Regions from separate parts of the Bradyrhizobium huanghuaihaiense genome, predicted to be linked through region 2. Evidence: predicted binding sites of a transcription regulator. Region 2 holds the regulator's gene; each other region holds the start of a gene.
The links. The regulator LexA, encoded in region 2, represses DNA repair genes until DNA is damaged. The targets are predictions, from matches to a motif close to TGTTCNNNNTGTGTTCNG.
Positions count from the first base shown of each region.

Region 1: a site for LexA is predicted at 3,987-4,004, ahead of N2603_RS33905 (PA0069 family radical SAM protein). Genes of this name have one in related genera too.
Region 3: a site for LexA is predicted at 3,699-3,716, ahead of recA (recombinase RecA). Genes of this name have one in related genera too.

Region 1 is NZ_CP104172.1:7,176,634-7,182,521, reverse strand. It holds gene N2603_RS33920 (RMD1 family protein) at 1-31, shown strand, start outside; gene N2603_RS33915 (acetate/propionate family kinase) at 238-1,422, opposite strand; gene N2603_RS33910 (phosphoketolase family protein) at 1,427-3,814, opposite strand; gene N2603_RS33905 (PA0069 family radical SAM protein) at 4,026-5,189, shown strand; gene N2603_RS33900 (VOC family protein) at 5,229-5,684, shown strand; gene N2603_RS33895 (ribonuclease HII) at 5,762-5,888, shown strand, end outside.
Region 2 is NZ_CP104172.1:4,461,095-4,466,982, forward strand. It holds gene N2603_RS21295 (ComEC/Rec2 family competence protein) at 1-342, shown strand, start outside; gene N2603_RS21300 (GAF domain-containing protein) at 352-1,293, opposite strand; gene N2603_RS21305 (hypothetical protein) at 1,280-1,411, shown strand; gene N2603_RS21310 (hypothetical protein) at 1,516-1,947, opposite strand; gene N2603_RS21315 (hypothetical protein) at 2,145-2,348, opposite strand; gene lexA (transcriptional repressor LexA) at 2,534-3,235, opposite strand; gene N2603_RS21325 (molybdopterin molybdotransferase MoeA) at 3,412-4,623, opposite strand; gene N2603_RS21330 (hypothetical protein) at 4,854-5,048, opposite strand; gene N2603_RS21335 (HAD family hydrolase) at 5,204-5,836, opposite strand; gene N2603_RS21340 (alpha-hydroxy acid oxidase) at 5,845-5,888, opposite strand, start outside.
Region 3 is NZ_CP104172.1:3,468,503-3,474,390, reverse strand. It holds gene gcvP (aminomethyl-transferring glycine dehydrogenase) at 1-1,278, shown strand, start outside; gene N2603_RS16380 (hypothetical protein) at 1,400-2,413, opposite strand; gene recA (recombinase RecA) at 2,519-3,607, opposite strand; gene N2603_RS16370 (hypothetical protein) at 4,416-4,598, shown strand; gene N2603_RS16365 (hypothetical protein) at 5,000-5,230, shown strand; gene N2603_RS16360 (hypothetical protein) at 5,869-5,888, shown strand, end outside.

The sequences.
Region 1 (5,888 bases), 2.7 Mb from region 2:
CTGCGTCCAGATCCTGTCAGGGACGCATTGAGAGCTAGCTCCGAGCGAGCTGCGCGTTGCTGTGCCCTCTCCCCCTTGTGGGAGAGGGCAGCACCACTGGTGGACGCGGGCTCACTCGGGTGAGGGGTATCTCTCCGCAGACTCATTTGCAAATAAGTGCGCGGTGAGGGATCCCTCATCCGGCGCTTCGCGCCACCTTCTCACAAGGGGAGAAGGGAAGAGCCGCCGCCGCATATCTCATTTAGCTCTCAGCACCGTCGCACAATGCCGCGCGATCGTCAGTTCCTCATTCGTCGGAATGACGAGCACATCGATAGCACTGTCGCCAGCGTTGATCCGCTCGCGCGCTTCGGCATTCGCCGCTGCATCGACACGCACGCCGAGCCAGCCGAGATGCTCGCCGATCGCGCCGCGGACCTCGCTGGCATGCTCACCGATGCCGCCGGTGAACACGAGGCAGTCGAGCCCGCCAAGCGTGGTCGCCATCGCCGCGATCGCCTGCGCCGCACGAAGGACGAAGAGATCGATCGCCTCGCGCGCCGCTGGCCTGCGGCTCGCGAGCAGCGTGCGCACGTCCGCCGAGAGGCCGGAGACGCCGAGCAGGCCGGACTGGTGATAGAGCAGGTGCTGGACCTCCTCGACCGACATCCCCTCGTGTTGTTGCAGATAGAGCAGCACGCCGGGATCGATCGTGCCGCAGCGCGTGCCCATCACGAGGCCATCGAGCGGCGTCAGTCCCATCGTGGTGTCGACGCTGCGGCCGTCGTGAAGAGCACACAGGCTTGCTCCGTTACCGAGATGCGCGATGACGGTGCGTTTGGCCGCAAGCTCCGGCGCGATCTCGGCAAGACGGCCCGCGACATATTCGAAGGACAGGCCGTGAAAGCCGTAGCGCCTGATGCCGCGCGCCTCGAAACGCCCGGGAATGGCGAAGCGGCTCGCCGGCGGCTTCAGGCCGTGGTGAAAGCCGGTGTCGAAACAGGCGATCTGTATCAGCGCGGGCCGGATCGCCGAGACGGCATGGACCGGCGCAAGGCACCGCGGCTGGTGCAGCGGCGCCAGCGGCGTCAACGCCTCCAGCTTCGCGGTGACGTCGTCCGTCAGGACGAGCGGACCCGAATAATTCGGACCGCCATGAACGATGCGGTGACCGACCGCGCGCAAGCTGCCTTGGCCGAACCGGTCCTCGATGAAGGCGAGCACCTCGGCGAACAGATGACCGCCGTCGGCATCCGCGCCTGCTCGCTGCTTGTCGAACAGGGTATTGCCTGCGGCGTCTCTCACGACGAGCCGCGGGTTGTCCTCGTGCTCGTCGAGCAGGCCCTTGCAGAGCAGGACCGGCTCGGCCGCGATATCGAACAGGCCGAACTTGATGCTCGACGAGCCCGAATTGAGGACCAGAACCGCCTCGGGCGCCGGCATGACGTCACCCCGCCTTGACCGGCCAGACCCAGTCGCGGACCTCGGGCATGTCCTCGCCGTGCTCGCGCACATAACGCGAATGCTCGATCAGCCTGTCGCGGAATTGCTGCTTCACCTGCGCGGCCCTGGTCGCCAGATCAGGCACGCGTTCGATCGCCTCGATGGCGAGGTGATAGCGGTCGAGCTCGTTGAGCACGACCATGTCGAACGGCGTCGTCGTGGTGCCTTCCTCGGCAAAGCCGCGCACATGCAGGCCGGCATGGTTGGTGCGGTTATAGGTGAGACGGTGGATCAGGTAGGGATAGCCGTGGTAGGCGAAGATGACGGGCTTGTCGCGCGTGAACAGGCTGTCGAAGTCGCGGTTGGACAGGCCGTGCGGATGCTGCTCCCTGGGCTGCAGCGTCATGAGGTCGACGACGTTGACGACGCGGATCTTCAGATCGGGCAGCGCCTTGCGCAGGAGATCGACGGCGGCGAGCGTCTCCAGCGTCGGCACGTCGCCGGCGCAGGCCATCACCACGTCGGGCTCGGTGTTCGTGCCCTCGTTGCCGGCCCAGGTCCAGATGCCGATGCCGGCATCGCAATGCGTCGCGGCCTCCTGCATCGACAGCCATTGCGGCCCCGGTTGCTTGCCGGCGACGATGACGTTGATGCGGTTGTAGGTGCGCAGGCAGTGGTCGGCGATCCACAGCAGCGTATTGGCATCCGGCGGAAAATAGATGCGGACGATGTCGGCCTTCTTGTTGGCGACGAGATCGACGAAGCCGGGATCCTGATGGCTGAAGCCGTTGTGATCCTGGCGCCACACATGCGAGGTCAAGAGGTAGTTCAGCGAGGCGATCGGCCGCCGCCACGGCAGATGCCGCGTCACCTTCAGCCATTTGGCGTGCTGGTTGAACATGGAATCCACGATGTGGATGAAGGCCTCGTAGCAGGAGAAGAAGCCGTGGCGTCCGGTCAGCAGGTAGCCCTCGAGCCAGCCCTGGCAGAGATGCTCGCTCAACACCTCCATCACGCGCCCGTCCTGCGCGAGATGCACGTCGTAAGGTTCGGTCGGCTCCATCCAGACGCGTTCGGTCGCCTCGAAGACCGCATCCAGCCGGTTTGATGCGGTCTCGTCCGGGCCCATGATGCGGAAGTTGCGCTCTTGCGCGTTCAGGCGAATGACGTCGCGCAGGAATTTGCCGAGCTCGCGCGTCGCTTCTCCAACGACGCCGCCAGGCTGCGGCACGTCCACGGCAAAGCTGCGGAAGTCCGGCAGCTTCAGCTCCTTCTTGAGGAGACCGCCATTGGCATGCGGATTGGCGCCCATGCGCCTGTTACCTTCAGGGGCGAGCGCCTGCAGTTCGGGGACGAGCGCGCCGCTCGCGTCGAACAGTTTGTCCGGCTCGTAGCTGCGCATCCAGTCTTCAAGGATCTTCAGATGCGCCGGATTCTCGCGGCAGCCCGCAACGGGCACCTGATGCGCGCGCCAAAAATCTTCGACCTTCTTGCCGTCGACCTCCTTCGGACCCGTCCAGCCCTTCGGGCTGCGCAGCACGATCATCGGCCAGCGCGGACGCTCGACCGTCTTGCGTCCGTCGCGAGCGTGTTGCTGGATCGAGCGGATGCTGGCGAATGCGACGTCGAGCGCGTCCGCCATGGCCTGGTGCATCAGTTTGGGATCGCCACCCTCGACGAACAGCGGCTCGTGGCCGAGCCCGCGGAACAGATCGCGGATCTCGCTGTCGGGCATCCGTCCAAGCACGGTCGGGTTGGCGATCTTGTAGCCGTTGAGATGCAGGATCGGCAGCACTGCGCCGTCATGGGCAGGGCTCAGGAACTTGTTGGAGTGCCAGGACGCCGCGAGCGGACCGGTTTCGGCTTCACCGTCCCCGACGACGCAGGCGACGACCAAATCAGGATTGTCGAACGCCGCGCCATAGGCGTGCACCAGCGCATAGCCGAGCTCGCCGCCCTCGTGGATCGAGCCGGGGGTCTCAGGGGCGGCGTGGCTCGGAATGCCGCCGGGGAAGGAGAACTGCCTGAACAGCTTGCGCAATCCGTCCGCATTGCGCGCGATATCGGGATAGATCTCGCTGTAGCTGCCTTCGAGATAGGTGTTGGCGACCATGCCCGGACCGCCATGGCCGGGGCCGCAGACATAGAGAACGTTGAGATCGAGCGCGCGGATGACGCGGTTGAGATGGGCATAGATGAAGTTCAAGCCGGGCGTCGTGCCCCAATGTCCGAGCAGACGCGGCTTGATGTGCTCGGGCCGCAAGGGCTCGCGCAGCAGGGGGTTGTCGAGCAGATAGATCTGGCCGACCGAGAGGTAGTTGGCAGCGCGCCAATAGCGATCGAGGAGATCGAGGTCGCCGCTCGCGGCGGCCGTTTTTTGCTGGATTGTCATGTTCCTGCCGACCTTCACACAGCGATCGTCACCAACCCGGTTCCGGCGCGATCGATCCGTCGGTCATGAAACGGGATGGCCGCGACGCCGGTGTTGCGAGAGGTCAAAGGAGGGGGCGCGAAGTTTGGGGCAGCTCTACTGTGCATGGGGTTGTTTTCCTGTTTTTTGTTTGTGTTCTTGATTTGTTCCTTTGGCGTGCTATCTTGGCTGCATGAGTCCAGCATCTTCTTCTGCTCTCAAGCACCCGCCGGTCACGGCGCCCTCCGAGCCGGCGGGTGCGCCTTCCGACTTTCCTGAGCTGGCGGTCGCCATCGACCGCCAGCGCAGGCGAGGTCGGGGTGCCCAGTCCAACGCCAGCGGCCGCTATGAGGCCGAGGCGCGCGTCGCCTTCGACGACGGCTGGCAGAGCCTTGAGGATTTGCCGCCGTTCAAGACGACGGTGGCGGTGGACGCCTCACGCAAGGTGATCACCCGCAACGACTCCCCCGATATCGGTTTCGATCGCTCCATCAATCCGTATCGCGGCTGCGAGCATGGCTGTGTCTATTGCTTCGCGCGGCCGACCCATGCCTATCTCGGCCTGTCGCCGGGGCTCGACTTCGAGTCGAAACTGTTCGTGAAGCCCGAGGCGCCGGCGCTGCTGGAAAAGGAGCTCGCCGCCCCCGGCTACGAGCCGCGGATGATTGCGATCGGCACCAACACCGATCCCTACCAGCCGATCGAGCGCGAGCGCAAAATCATGCGCGGCATTTTGGAGGTGCTGGAGCGCGCCGGGCATCCCGTCGGCATCGTCACCAAGTCGGCGCTGGTCGTGCGCGACATCGACATTCTCCAGCGCATGGCCAAGCGCAACCTCGCCAAGGTCGCGATATCGGTCACCTCGCTCGATCCCAAGCTGGCACGTACCATGGAGCCGCGCGCCTCGACGCCGCCGAAGCGGCTGGAGGCGCTGAAGCAGCTCTCGGAGGCCGGCATTCCCACCACCGTGATGGTTGCGCCGGTCATTCCCGCGCTGAACGATGCCGAGATCGAGCGCATTCTCGATGCCGCCGCCCATGCCGGCGTCAAGGAAGCTTCCTACGTGCTGCTGCGGCTGCCGCTGGAGGTGCGCGATCTCTTCCGCGAATGGCTGATGGCGAACTATCCGGACCGCTACCGCCACGTCTTCACGCTGATCCGCGACATGCGCGGCGGCCGCGACTACGATGCGAAATGGGGCGAGCGGATGAAGGGCACCGGACCGATGGCCTGGACCATCGGCCGCCGCTTCGAGATAGCCTGCGACAGGCTCGCCCTCAACAAACGCCGCTCCAAGCTGACCACGGATCACTTCGCGCGGCCGAAGCGGAACGGCGAGCAGCTCAGCCTGTTCTGACCGGGCAAGTTCTGATCGGGAAAGTGGAAGAGGCGTCCCATGAGCAAGGAAGTTCCGGCTCCGATCCCGCGACTCACCGTCATCACGCTCGGCGTCAGCGACATCCGTGCCAGTATCGTCTTCTACGACGCGCTCGGCTTTTCGCGCCGGCTGAAGGCAACCGGCGAGGCGGTCGCGTTCTACGACACGGGCGGTCCGGTGCTCGCGCTGTTTCCCTGGGACCTGCTCGCAGCGGACGCATCCCTGCCAGATGAGCCGAGACCAACGACCTTCCGCGGCACCACGCTCGCCTGGAACTGCCGCACGCGCGAGGAGGTCGATGCGGTGCTGGCTTTCGCCGTCGGCAAGGGAGCAAGACTGCTCAGGCCTGCGTGCGAGACCGATTATGGCGGCTATCGCGGCTATTTCGCCGATCCGGACGGTCATGCCTGGGAGGCCGTGGTGGCGCCCGGCATCGAGGTCGGCGAGGACCGGCGGGTGCATCTGGCGGAGTAGGGCGGCCGACCTGAATAACGGGAATTATCCGGGGTTCCCGGTTGCGCCGGCGAGGCCGCTTGCGCACGATCCCGGCCATGATTCGAGACAAGTCCGCCAGGAAGCCGGCCAAGGGCGTGCCGAAAGAGGATGCTGCGAAGAAGGCAGCGCCTGCCAAGGCCGCCAAGCTTTCCGACGTCAAAGCTCCCGCCGGCAAGAAAGGCA
Region 2 (5,888 bases):
CCGCTTGCCGACGGGCGCCTCGTCGCGCTGGCCTTGCGCATCGATGCGCTGGCGGACGATTGCAGCCGCGCCGCGCTGGTGGTGACGGCCCGGCCGGCTGCGCCGGATTGCGCGGCGATGGTGGTGGACCGGCAGCGCCTTGCCGCGCAGGGCGCATTGGCGCTGACACGGCGGGGCGACGGCTTTGCGGTGCAGACGGTTAAAGCAAGAGGCGCAGACCGCCCGTGGGCGGCGGCAACCGCCGGCGAAGGCGATTTCGGCGCGACCCTTGCGCCGCCGGCGGCGGCGCCCCGTAACCGGGATGCGACGCCGTCCGAGGCGGACATGCAGGCTGAGGATTGAGGAGGCGGGCTACAGGTACCAGGCCAGCACGGCGTCGAGCCCGGCGCTCCCGATTACCGGCAAGGCAACCATCTGGCTCAGCCCGGACGCGCGGGCTTCGGCCGCGGCGATCGATTTGTCATGCGCGAGATCATCGTTGAGCGCAGGCATCCCCGTGGCCCAGGCGCCGCCGATGCTGCCGTCGCCCCTCGTGATGGACTTGTCCGCATAGAGCGCGGCAAGGTCGGTCTGGGCGCTGCAATCGCCGGCGCGGAAGACCAGCGCAGAACGAGCCTCGTTCGGCCCCCAGATCTCGAAGCGCCGCGCAATCGGCGTTGCCTGCGCGGAGAGGAAGGTCAGCACCCAGGTCTGGTCGGTGCCGGTCCGGTAGGGAACGCCGACGCCGAGATTGATCCCGACCTCGGCGGCGTCTTCCCAGCGCAGAAAGCTCTTGGCGTTGTGCAGGTCCTTGATGATCAGCGGCAGGCCGGCTTTCCAGGTGCGTCCGGGCAGGCCGAAGCCGCGCGGAAACCTGGTGTGGCGCGAGTTGAACTCGAACATGTCGGCGGTGCCATAGTAACCGTCGACCAGGCCCATCTCGTGGGAGGTATCGGGGTCGTTGTGCCAGAGCTCGATCGCGCCGACATGCGCCTCGTCGTCGCCGCAGAACAGGACCATCACGGCTTGCAGGAATTCGCCTGAAAATACCGGCACCGCCACGCCGCAAGTCAGGCCCGCCGCGAGCGCCTGGTCGGTCCGCCTGAAATAGGAGTTGGCGAATTTGGTGAGGATGACGGGATGGCCGGAAGCCCAGGCCTTGCCGGGAAGGCCCTCATCCCGACCGAAGCGCAGCTCTTCACTTGCGGCCCTGAACGCGGACAGCCCTTCGCCGTAGAGGCCCCCGCCGAATTCCAGCCGCGTACGCGTCCGGTCGGGCACCCAGAGTTCAACGACGCGAATGAAGGTCTTCATCGAACGTGTCCGCCGCCTCAAGCCTTTTGGCAGCATCGGCCATTTGCCTGCGGAACGGACGTTCAAAATTCAGGCAGGGCAGCGCAAACTTCGTGCGACGGAGAAGAGCGGCGGCTGATCGGCGAAGGTATTTTCGAAGATGCAAACCACACCACGTCGCCGGCCACGGCCGGCGATGGCGATTTCAATCATGGCCCGACCCGCGAGCCGGGGCTGCTACGATCAGCCGATCGGCAGGCGTGTGATCGTCGGCCTGTCGGCCATGGTCTGCGGCTTGTGCTCGCGCTCGCCGAGTGGCTGGGTCACCGGCAATTGCAGCACGGTTGCGCGCTGGCCTTCGACGAGCTGAGTCACCAGCACGTATTTGCCGTCGGGAAATTCGATCGCATCGTGATGGCGATCCGGAATGTGCGGGTCGATCTTGCCGAACTTGCCGACGCGCGAGTTGATGGTGCGCGTCCAGATCCAGCGATTGTCGTAGCGGACGTTGTCGGCGAAGGCGAGCTCCGTTCCCGGCAGCAGGCATACCGCGACGGACATGTCGGCTTCGGAGGCGAAGCCGCGTGTCGAGGTGCCGCGGAAGGTTGTCGTGACGATCGTCTCACCGACTTCGGCAGGACGCGTCGCGACGGCGTGCAGGCTGTAGTCACACATCGGGGTGCTCCTCATTCGAAGATAGCGACCCGCGCCTCTTGTCGAGGCACAAGCCTCTATCAGAGTGGAAGCATACAACGGTCTGCTTGGTTGTGGGCAAATCTGCGGCTTGGGTCCGCACGCCGCCATCACAATATCTTTTTCAGATGCACGAGGAACAAAGCCCGCTTCCGTGCATTCTGCGAGCTTCTTCTTCGTCAGCGGCCAGCAGGTGCCGACCAGCCCGAATACGGCGAGGCCGGTTGCGACTGCTGTCCAACGGCGTCGCGTGCGTTGCGCAATTGCTCACGCGTCGTCGCTGGCGTCGTCTTGCGGACATGATGCGATCGTGCGGCGACGGCCGGTGACACTGACGTTGCGATCAGCGCCATCGCGACGGTGCTCAAGACGATCTTGCGCATGGTTGTCTCCTCGGTTTCTCAAAGGCCCGTAAAGCGATGCGTGCTTTGCGCGGCGTGCCGAGGATCTAGCGCGGGGGAGGTGGCCGGATAATCTGTGCAGAACCAGAAAGACTATCCAGCCGGAGCGGACAATGATCCGCTCCAATCGTTCAGGCGCGGTCGCCAACTGGCGCCGCGGGATGCACTTAGTACTTCCGGTACAGGCCGATCAGCTTGCCCTGAATCTTCACCCGGTTGGGCGGCAGGATGCGGACCTCATAGGCGGCGTTGGCGGGCTCGAGCGCGATCGATGCGCCGCGGCGGCGGAAGCGCTTCAGCGTTGCTTCCTCGTCGTCGATCAGCGCCACCACGATGTCACCGGTGTCGGCGCTCTCGTTGCGCTGGATCAGCGCCATGTCGCCGTCGAGGATGCCGGCTTCCACCATCGAATCGCCGCGCACTTCGAGCGCGTAGTGCTCGCCGGAGCCGAGCATGTCAGGCGGTACGCTGATAGTGTGGCTGCGGGTCTGCAGCGCCTCGATCGGCGTGCCGGCCGCGATACGGCCCATGACGGGCACGGCGACGGGACGCTCACCCTCGTCAGCCGGCGGGCTGGAGGTCGTGCGCACCTTGCCGAGATTGCCTTCGATGACGCTCGGCGTGAAGCCGCGGCGGTTGCCGGCAGCCGCCTGGAGCTCGGGCAGCTTGATGACCTCGATCGCGCGGGCGCGGTTGGGCAGGCGCCGGATGAAGCCGCGCTCCTCGAGCGCGGTGATCAGGCGATGGATACCCGATTTCGAGCGCAGATCGAGCGCGTCCTTCATCTCGTCGAAGGAAGGCGGCACGCCGCTTTCCTTCAGTCGCTCGCTGATGAACCGCAGGAGCTCGTATTGTTTGCGCGTTAACATCTCGACCAAAATCCCCCGGTTGATGTCGTTCGATTCCGAGACGCTCAGTTCAGCGATAAGCCGCTGCATGCTCGAAACAAATCATGAACGGACACTATATGTTCGATACATGTTCCGCAACTGCTTAATTTACCGTGAACGCGACAAAGTTCGCGGAACGCGTGTGGTGACAGCGTTCATACGGGCAGCAGCAGCACCTCGCATTGCGTGCCGGCTTCGGCCTCGGGCGCGAACGGCGCGCGTACGAGAAGTGCCTGTGCCGCAGCGAGATTCGCAAGCAGCGAGGAATCCTGGTGATTGACGGGCAGGGCGATCAGCGTGCCGTCGTCGCGTCGCTCCAGGCGCGTGCGTAGATAATCCTCGCGCTGGTCGTTGGCATTGAGGTCGCGGCCGAGCACGGCGCGCTCGCGGCGATGATGAATCACGGTGCGACCCGACAGTGCGCGAATCAACGGCACCATGAACAGGAAAGCGCAGACGTAGGATGACACGGGATTGCCGGGCAGGCCGATGACGCGCATCGCGTCGAACCGGCCGTGCATCATCGGCTTGCCCGGCCGCATCGCGATCTTCCAGAACGACATCGCGATCCCCTCGGCCTTGAGCGCCTGCTGGACCAGATCGTGGTCGCCGACCGAGGCGCCGCCGGACGTGATCAGGATGTCGGCGCCACTCTCGCGGGCCCGGCGGATCCCGGCGGTGGTGGCTTCCAGCGTGTCGGCGGCAACGCCGAGGTCGACGGTATCGGCGCCCTCCTGGCGGGCGAGCGCGTGCAGGGCGTAGCCGTTGGAATAGACGATCTGGCCGGGGCCGGGCGTCGCGCCCGGCATCACCAGCTCGTCGCCGGTGGCGAGGATCGCGACCTTCGGACGGCGTTGCACGGGTAGGTGCGGGTGATTCATCCCGGCCGCGAGTGCGAGGTCGCGCTCGGTGAGCCGGGCTCCCTTGCGCAGCAGCACCTCGCCCTCGGCAAAGTCGACCCCGGCGCGCCGGATGTGCCGTCCGGGAATCGCTGCTTCCTTGATCGTGATGCGCTTGCCATCAGCGACCGTATCCTCCTGGATCACGACCGTATCCGCGCCGGCGGGAACGACGCCGCCGGTGAAGATCCGGACCGCTTCGCCGGCGCCGACCAACCCGGCAAACGGCCGCCCGGCCGCGACCTCGCCGATCACCGTCAGTTGGGAATCGATCGTCGCCGCATCGGCCGCGCGCACGGCATAGCCGTCCATCGCCGACATCGCCTGCGGCGGCTGCGTGCGCCGCGCCGCGACGTCGCGCGCGAGCACGCGGTGGTAGGCCTGGTCGAGGGGGACCGTCTCCTCAGGCAGCGGCTCTGCGCCGGCAAGCACCGCGGCAAGCGCGTCAGATACCGGCATCAAGGCCACGGGTGAAAACTCCTGCTGAGCACGTTCGGCAAATCGGCGGCGAGAGTTCTAGCCGAGTGCGGCCGCAGAGGCAAAACAGTGGAGATGCAGGATGATTCAGCCTGCGTCGTTCGCTCTATCGCGAAAGATGGACGTCAAATCCGCCGCGGCATGATCCGGAAGGCGAGGCAGACCGGCACGAGGACGGCCATGGCAAGCACGAGAAGAACGAGCGCCACGGCCAGCATCGGTCAACTCCCTGCCGGCGCGTCCGGACTGACGTCCGGCGCTTTGGGGCCCTGATCCTTGTCGGGCAGCGGGTCGGCCTGGGATTTCAGGTCGGCGGCCTTGCTGATCAACTTGGCGGATAGGTCGGAGTCCGAGGTGGTTCTTGCGAACTCGAGCAGGAGAGAGGCTTGCTTGGTGAGGTAGGATTTGCCCAGCACGTCGATCGGTCCAATGTAGAAGTCCCAACGGACTCAAGAGTCCGGAAGGGCAGATTCCGTTCCCGGAACTTTGTACAAAAATGCACAAAGTGATTTGGTTCCTCATATTTGGCAAACGAGTTCCAGGGAACCGCACCTGCCGGGAGGCGGATCCGTCAAATCCCGAGCTGCTTCAGCGCATCGCCGACGTCACGGGGCGAGGTCACATGCACCGCGGTCAATCCGCGCGCCCGGGCCCCCTCGATGTTTTCCGCGAGGTCGTCGAAGAAGACGATGCGGCTCGCCGGCACGCCCATAGCGGCCACGACATGGTCGAAAGCCTCCGCGTCCGGTTTACGCAGGCCGATGCTGGACGACAGGTAGAGCTCGCGGAAATGGCCGAGCAGGCCGGCATATTCCTTCGAGAAATGGTCGACATGCGGCCGGTTGGTGTTCGAGAAGGCGTAGAGCGGCATCCGCCTCGCCGCACGCGGCAACAGTTCCGCGATGTCAGGCATCTCGCCGGCGAAGATCGCGTTCCAGCCCTCCAGGAACTGCGCGTCGGAAATCGCGATCCCGAGTGATGAGCGCAGCGAGGAGAAATAGTCCGCGTCGCTGATCTTGCCGACCTCGTGCAGCCGGTAGGCTTCGCTGTCGCGCACATAGCGCGCGACGATGGCTTCGGGCTTGCAGCCGGCGTGTCCCGCCCAGCAGGCGATCGCCCTGGAGAAATCGATGTCGAGCACCACGCGCCCGAGATCGAACAGAAGCGCGTCTGCGCTGCCGGGAGAGAGCGGGGGCACCTGCATCCTTTCACTCAGTATCGATAGGGATCGTGGTCGAACAGCGGGAACGCGCTGA
Region 3 (5,888 bases), 990 kb from region 2:
GCGCCGCGCGAGCAGGCCAAGGGCTATCACGCGCTGTTCGCGCGGCTGGAAAAATGGCTGTGCGACATCACCGGCTATGACGCGATTTCGCTGCAGCCGAACTCGGGCGCGCAGGGCGAATATGCCGGGCTGCTCGCGATCCGCGGCTATCACGCCGCACGCGGAGAGAGCCATCGCAAGATCTGCCTGATCCCCTCCTCCGCCCACGGCACCAACCCGGCTTCGGCCGCGATGGTCGGCATGGACGTGGTGGTTGTGTCTTGCGAGAAGAATGGCGACGTCGACGTCAATGACCTCCGCGCCAAGGCGGAAAAGCATTCGAACGATCTCGCCGCGGTGATGATCACCTATCCCTCGACGCATGGCGTGTTCGAGGAGCATATCAGCGAGATCTGCGACATCGTGCACGGCCATGGCGGCCAGGTATATCTGGATGGCGCCAACCTCAACGCGCAGGTCGGCCTTAGCAGGCCCGGCGATTACGGCGCCGATGTCAGCCATCTCAACCTGCACAAGACCTTCTGCATCCCGCATGGCGGCGGCGGCCCCGGCATGGGCCCGATCGGCGTGAAGGCGCATCTTGCGCCGTTCCTCCCCGGCCATCCCGCGACGAAAGGCGACGCGCCGGTCGGTCCGGTTTCGGCCGCGCCGTTCGGCTCGGCCTCGATCCTCACCATCTCCTACATCTACATTTTGATGATGGGTGGCGAAGGCTTGAAGCGTGCGACCGAGATCGCGATCCTCAACGCCAACTACATCGCCGCGCGCCTCGATGCGCACTTCCCGGTGCTCTACAAGAACGCCAGGGGCCGCGTCGCGCATGAGTGCATCGTCGACCCGCGTCCGCTCAAGACCACCTCCGGCGTCACCGTCGACGACATCGCAAAACGCCTGATCGACTACGGCTTCCACGCCCCGACCATGAGCTTTCCGGTGCCGGGCACGCTGATGATCGAGCCGACCGAGTCGGAATCAAAGGCGGAGCTGGACCGCTTCTGCGACGCCATGATCGCAATCCGGAAAGAGATCGCCGAGGTCGAGGCCGGCCGCTTCAAGATCGAGGCCTCGCCGCTGCGTCACGCCCCGCACACCGTGCACGACATCGCGGACGATGCCTGGAATCGCGCCTACACCCGCAGCGAAGGCTGCTTCCCCGACGGCGTCTCGCGTACCGACAAATACTGGTGCCCTGTGGGGCGCGTCGACAACGTCTATGGCGACCGCAATCTGGTCTGCTCGTGCCCACCGGTGAGCGACTACGCCGAAGCCGCGGAGTAAGACGCGACGGAGGTCTCGTAGGGTGGGCAAAGCGTAAGCGTGCCCACCACCTTTGCACGCGGTGAATGATGGTGGGCACAGCGCTTACGCGCCTTTGCCCACCCTACGGCACTAACCCACCCTACGGCCCTTGGGGCGCAACCAGCGAACGCCCCTGCGCATCCCAGCGCCAAAGCCGTTCGTTGGTAAGATGCGTACCACCCCACCAGCGCCGAATCGGATTGAGCCGACGAAAATCCTCGCGGCCTTCAAGAACCGCTTTGCCAAACTCCGTCAGCGACAGCCGGCTGCGGCGAAAGGCAGCGTTGCGGCTTCTTGCATTGTCCCGATCAAGTGTCGCCAGCTTGCCGTCCAAACCCGCAACGGCGGGCGCCGGGCCGAATGCCAGTCCTTCGAGCAGCGTGCCCAACTCCCACGGATCGAACACGCGCGCTCCAAGCGTGCCAGGCCGAAACAGCTCATCGGTGCGATTGTGTCCGCTTGCGATCAGGTCGAGGAGCCGCGTCTCGGTCACGCCCAGCCCCGTCGCCGTCGACGGCAGTTCCGAGAGCAGGTCTTCCATGGCCGGCTTCAAAAAAGACAGCTTGCCGAGCGGCCGGTCGAGCAGCCCGGCACAAAGCTCGGGCGTCGGGGCGCAGTAGGCCTCCCAGGCCATGCTGGCGATTTCCACATCGCTTTCCGCGATATCGAACTGCCGCACGTCACGATGACGAAGCTCCGAGGGATCTGCGCCGCGCAGACCGAAATCGACACGTCGTAATCTCAGGCTCTTCGCGAGTGACGGCTTGAAACGCAGCAGGTAATCGAGAATCCAGATCAACTGCAATTGACTATTGGGTTCAGGGTCGAACCACAGTTCGATGTGATCGACCCCATAAGCCTCGCAAACCCAGAGCAAGGCGCCCGCCCGATCCTGGCGCCTGATGAGCGGCGATTGACGGACGCGGACGCAATCTGACCAGTGCATCTCGTCGTAAAACGTCCTAGACTCGCGCCAGCCGAGATAGCCGTTGAGGTGGTCAGGCGTGGGAAGTGGCCCCGACACGAAGCGATAGATGAACGGGACGACCATATCGGCGCGATCGGCGTGGGCAAGACCAACGCCGGACGAACTGGTCAGGATCACACACTTCATCGTCGGCGCGCCTCACCCTCACGCAAAACGAAACGGGCACCGAAGACGTCGGCAACTCAACGTCCTCAGTGCCCGCTCCTCGCGAAAACTTTTCCGCGTTAGGTCTTACTCTTCCGCCGGCTCCTCGCCGTCGGCGTCGCTCTCGGGCGTGCCGGCCAGAATCTGCTCGGAGATCAGGCCGGAGTTCTGGCGGATCGAGGTTTCGATCTTGGCGGTGATGTCGGGATTGGCCTTCAGGAACGCTTTCGAGTTCTCGCGGCCTTGGCCGAGGCGCTGGCTGTCATAGGAGAACCAGGCGCCGGACTTCTCGACGATGCCGGCCTTGACGCCGAGATCGAGAATCTCGCCCATCTTGGAGACACCCTCGCCGTACATGATGTCGAACTCGACTTGCTTGAAGGGCGGCGCCAGCTTGTTCTTCACCACCTTCACGCGGGTTGTGTTGCCGACCACTTCGTCGCGCTCCTTGATCGCGCCGATGCGGCGGATGTCGAGGCGGACGGAGGCGTAGAACTTCAGCGCGTTGCCGCCGGTCGTGGTTTCGGGCGAACCGTACATCACACCGATCTTCATGCGGATCTGGTTGATGAAGATCACCATGGTGTTGGATTTGTTGATGGACGCCGTCAGCTTGCGCAGCGCCTGGCTCATCAACCGCGCTTGCAGTCCCGGCAGCGCATCGCCCATCTCGCCTTCGAGTTCGGCCTTCGGCACCAGCGCCGCAACCGAATCGACCACCAGCACGTCCACCGCGCCCGAGCGCACCAGCGTGTCGCAGATTTCCAGCGCCTGCTCGCCGGTGTCGGGCTGCGAGATCAGGAGCTCGTCGATGTTGACGCCCAGCTTGCGGGCATAGACCGGATCGAGCGCGTGCTCGGCATCGATGAAGGCGCAGATGCCGCCCTTCTTCTGTGCTTCCGCAACCGTATGCAGCGCCAGCGTGGTCTTGCCCGACGATTCCGGCCCGTAGATCTCGACGATGCGCCCCTTGGGCAGGCCACCGATACCGAGCGCGATATCGAGCCCGAGCGAGCCTGACGACACCGCCTCGATGTCCATCGACCGGTCGCTCTTACCGAGCTTCATCACCGAGCCCTTGCCGAACTGCCGCTCGATCTGGGAGAGCGCGGCGGCCAGAGCTTTACTCTTGTCCATGGAAGATCCTTCGACGATACGCAGGGCAGTTGCGGACATTGGGTCGTGCTCCTTATGGCGAGGATTCGCTAGGGGGACAAACGATTGAGAGGCGGGCCGGCGATAAAAACAATGTACCCCATTTGTTCTAGGTTCGCAATATGTTCTTTTGCGGGTACCGCCCAGATTTGCCCCCCAAGTGTCCTATTTAGATTTCGTTAGTGTCCTAATTAGCTAGCGCGGACTGGACGGCCATGATGCCAAGTCCGATGTCAGCTACGGCAATCAGGCAAACGACAATCCAGAATGAAGCGGGGTCATCTTGCCGGACCAGCCGAGTTTCATTCCCGCCTCTAATTCCAGCCCACAGTTTCCCCGAGGCGATGCCGCGCAATAGGTATCGGCAGACAATAATCCCTGCCACGGCAAAGAACGCGACATAGACCGCTCTGGCCACTATCCCAAACTCTTCTAGGCCGCCTCTGTGGCGGCTTCTTTCACGGCTGCGTACCAGTCTTCGCGGCTGAGGAACTATCAGCCTAGCAGCGCATCTCTACGATGCCCCCAGCACGAAAGGTGCCCCCCCGACTGCTGGAGGAAAACCCCATCAGCGGGTTGGCGGCCCCCAATTGGGGCCGTTTATATTCAAAGATAAGGCCGCCTCAGTTGGCGGCCTCATCCATTGTCCATTGTCTGAGTCTTTCCTCTTCGTCTTCGAATAGCGCGATATTCGCTTCAAGCCTCTTGAGCAGGCGACGCGCATCTACGACAGCACCCGATTTCCGCCTGATTGAGTTCGAAGCGCCCGTGCTCGCGGAACCAAGGAACCTAACATAAGTTAAGCTCCCGGCTTGACCGGGAGGCGCTTATGGCAACAGGCGACTTGGAATGGCTTTCCGAACAGATCGAATTCAAAATGGAACGGATGCGCGCCAAGACCGAGCGCGAGAGGGCAATGCTTCAGCGATCTTTCGAATTGCTTGCGAAGGCAAAAGAGCTGCTTCGCGAGCCCGCCCCGCAGGTCTGGCCGTCGAGACAGCCTCAAAAGTAGGTCGTGCCTCAGTTTGAATTTTGCTGGTGAATTAGGAACCTATCCGCGCTTTCGTACTTGGGCCCGGTTATTGGGTTACATCATGACTGCGCATCACGAAGAGAAGTCGTCGGCCCTGGTTCCACGAAAGACGGCACCAAGGTGCCCGGCCTGCGCATCCTTTCCCAGACTGGCATATTCGATGCTGGACCCCCGGCGCGGCCGAACTGTACGCCTTTACGAATGCCAGTGCGGCGAACGTATTTGGGACGATTAAGGCCGACGCTGTTGACGTGGTTTCGCTAGCAACCATCGGTTAAAAGGCGCATTGTTCCTGCATCACCGGCCGAGGCTCTGCCCGTAGGCGTCGGTGGCTGAGAGACCGAGAGCGCTCCCGCCTGCAAAGCGAAGGGAGCGCCGTCATGGCCGACCATTCCCAGATCCGTCGCGCGCGTAATCTGGCTGCCGAGATCGCGAAGCAGAACGACAAAATCCGCCAGATAACGGCTGAAGCGGCCGAAGCGCTCAAGCTGCCCAAGCCCGACACCTTCCTTGGGCGCAAGACCCAAGAGCCGTTCCGGGACGAAGACCCGTTGGAACGCGTGGATATTCATAACCTCATCCACAGCGAGTTGCAGCCGCCGAAGCCGTAGGGGCCGCCCATAAGACTGGCACGAGCTGCGTAGCATTGGTCCTGCTACGCCATGCTGCCGTATGGGCAATGACCTCCGGTACAAGGTTCTTGTGATCGTCGGGACAACCTGTCGGTGGCGGTGGTTGCCGTCGCCATCCTCATGTTTTAAGGCCGCCTCCGTTGGCGGCCTCCTCCCCATCCACATCGATCAGATCGAAACTGCCCTCCAACAATTGGAGCCAGGCTGTCCGCATTTGATCACAAGTGTCCCAGTTTGCTCTGAGGGTGTCCCAACTCTCGTGGCGTCCTCAAGAAGCTTCGCGGCCTCCTTGAACCAAAGGCCAGCCATAAAGAACCGAACGACCTGGATTTTGCGCCGGCTGTGCACGTCGCGGTGTTGTGCCGCCGATTCCGTTGCTGGTTGGCGCGTCACAAGCCTGTGGCATGGCCGTTGCACATTGAGCTCAACTGAGATTTCAGCGCTCAGTTAGAAAATAAAGCGCCGCCGGGACGTTTATTTCGAGCCCGGCCGCGCTTTTCTTAATCCTGATACGGCCATTCGCCGTCATAAATCCGTAATTCTACGGCACCCGAACCTTCCCGCTATTCCCGGTCTTGTCTAGGGATCAGCGACTGAAAAGACGGGGAACGTGAGTGATGACGGAACCGACCCATCT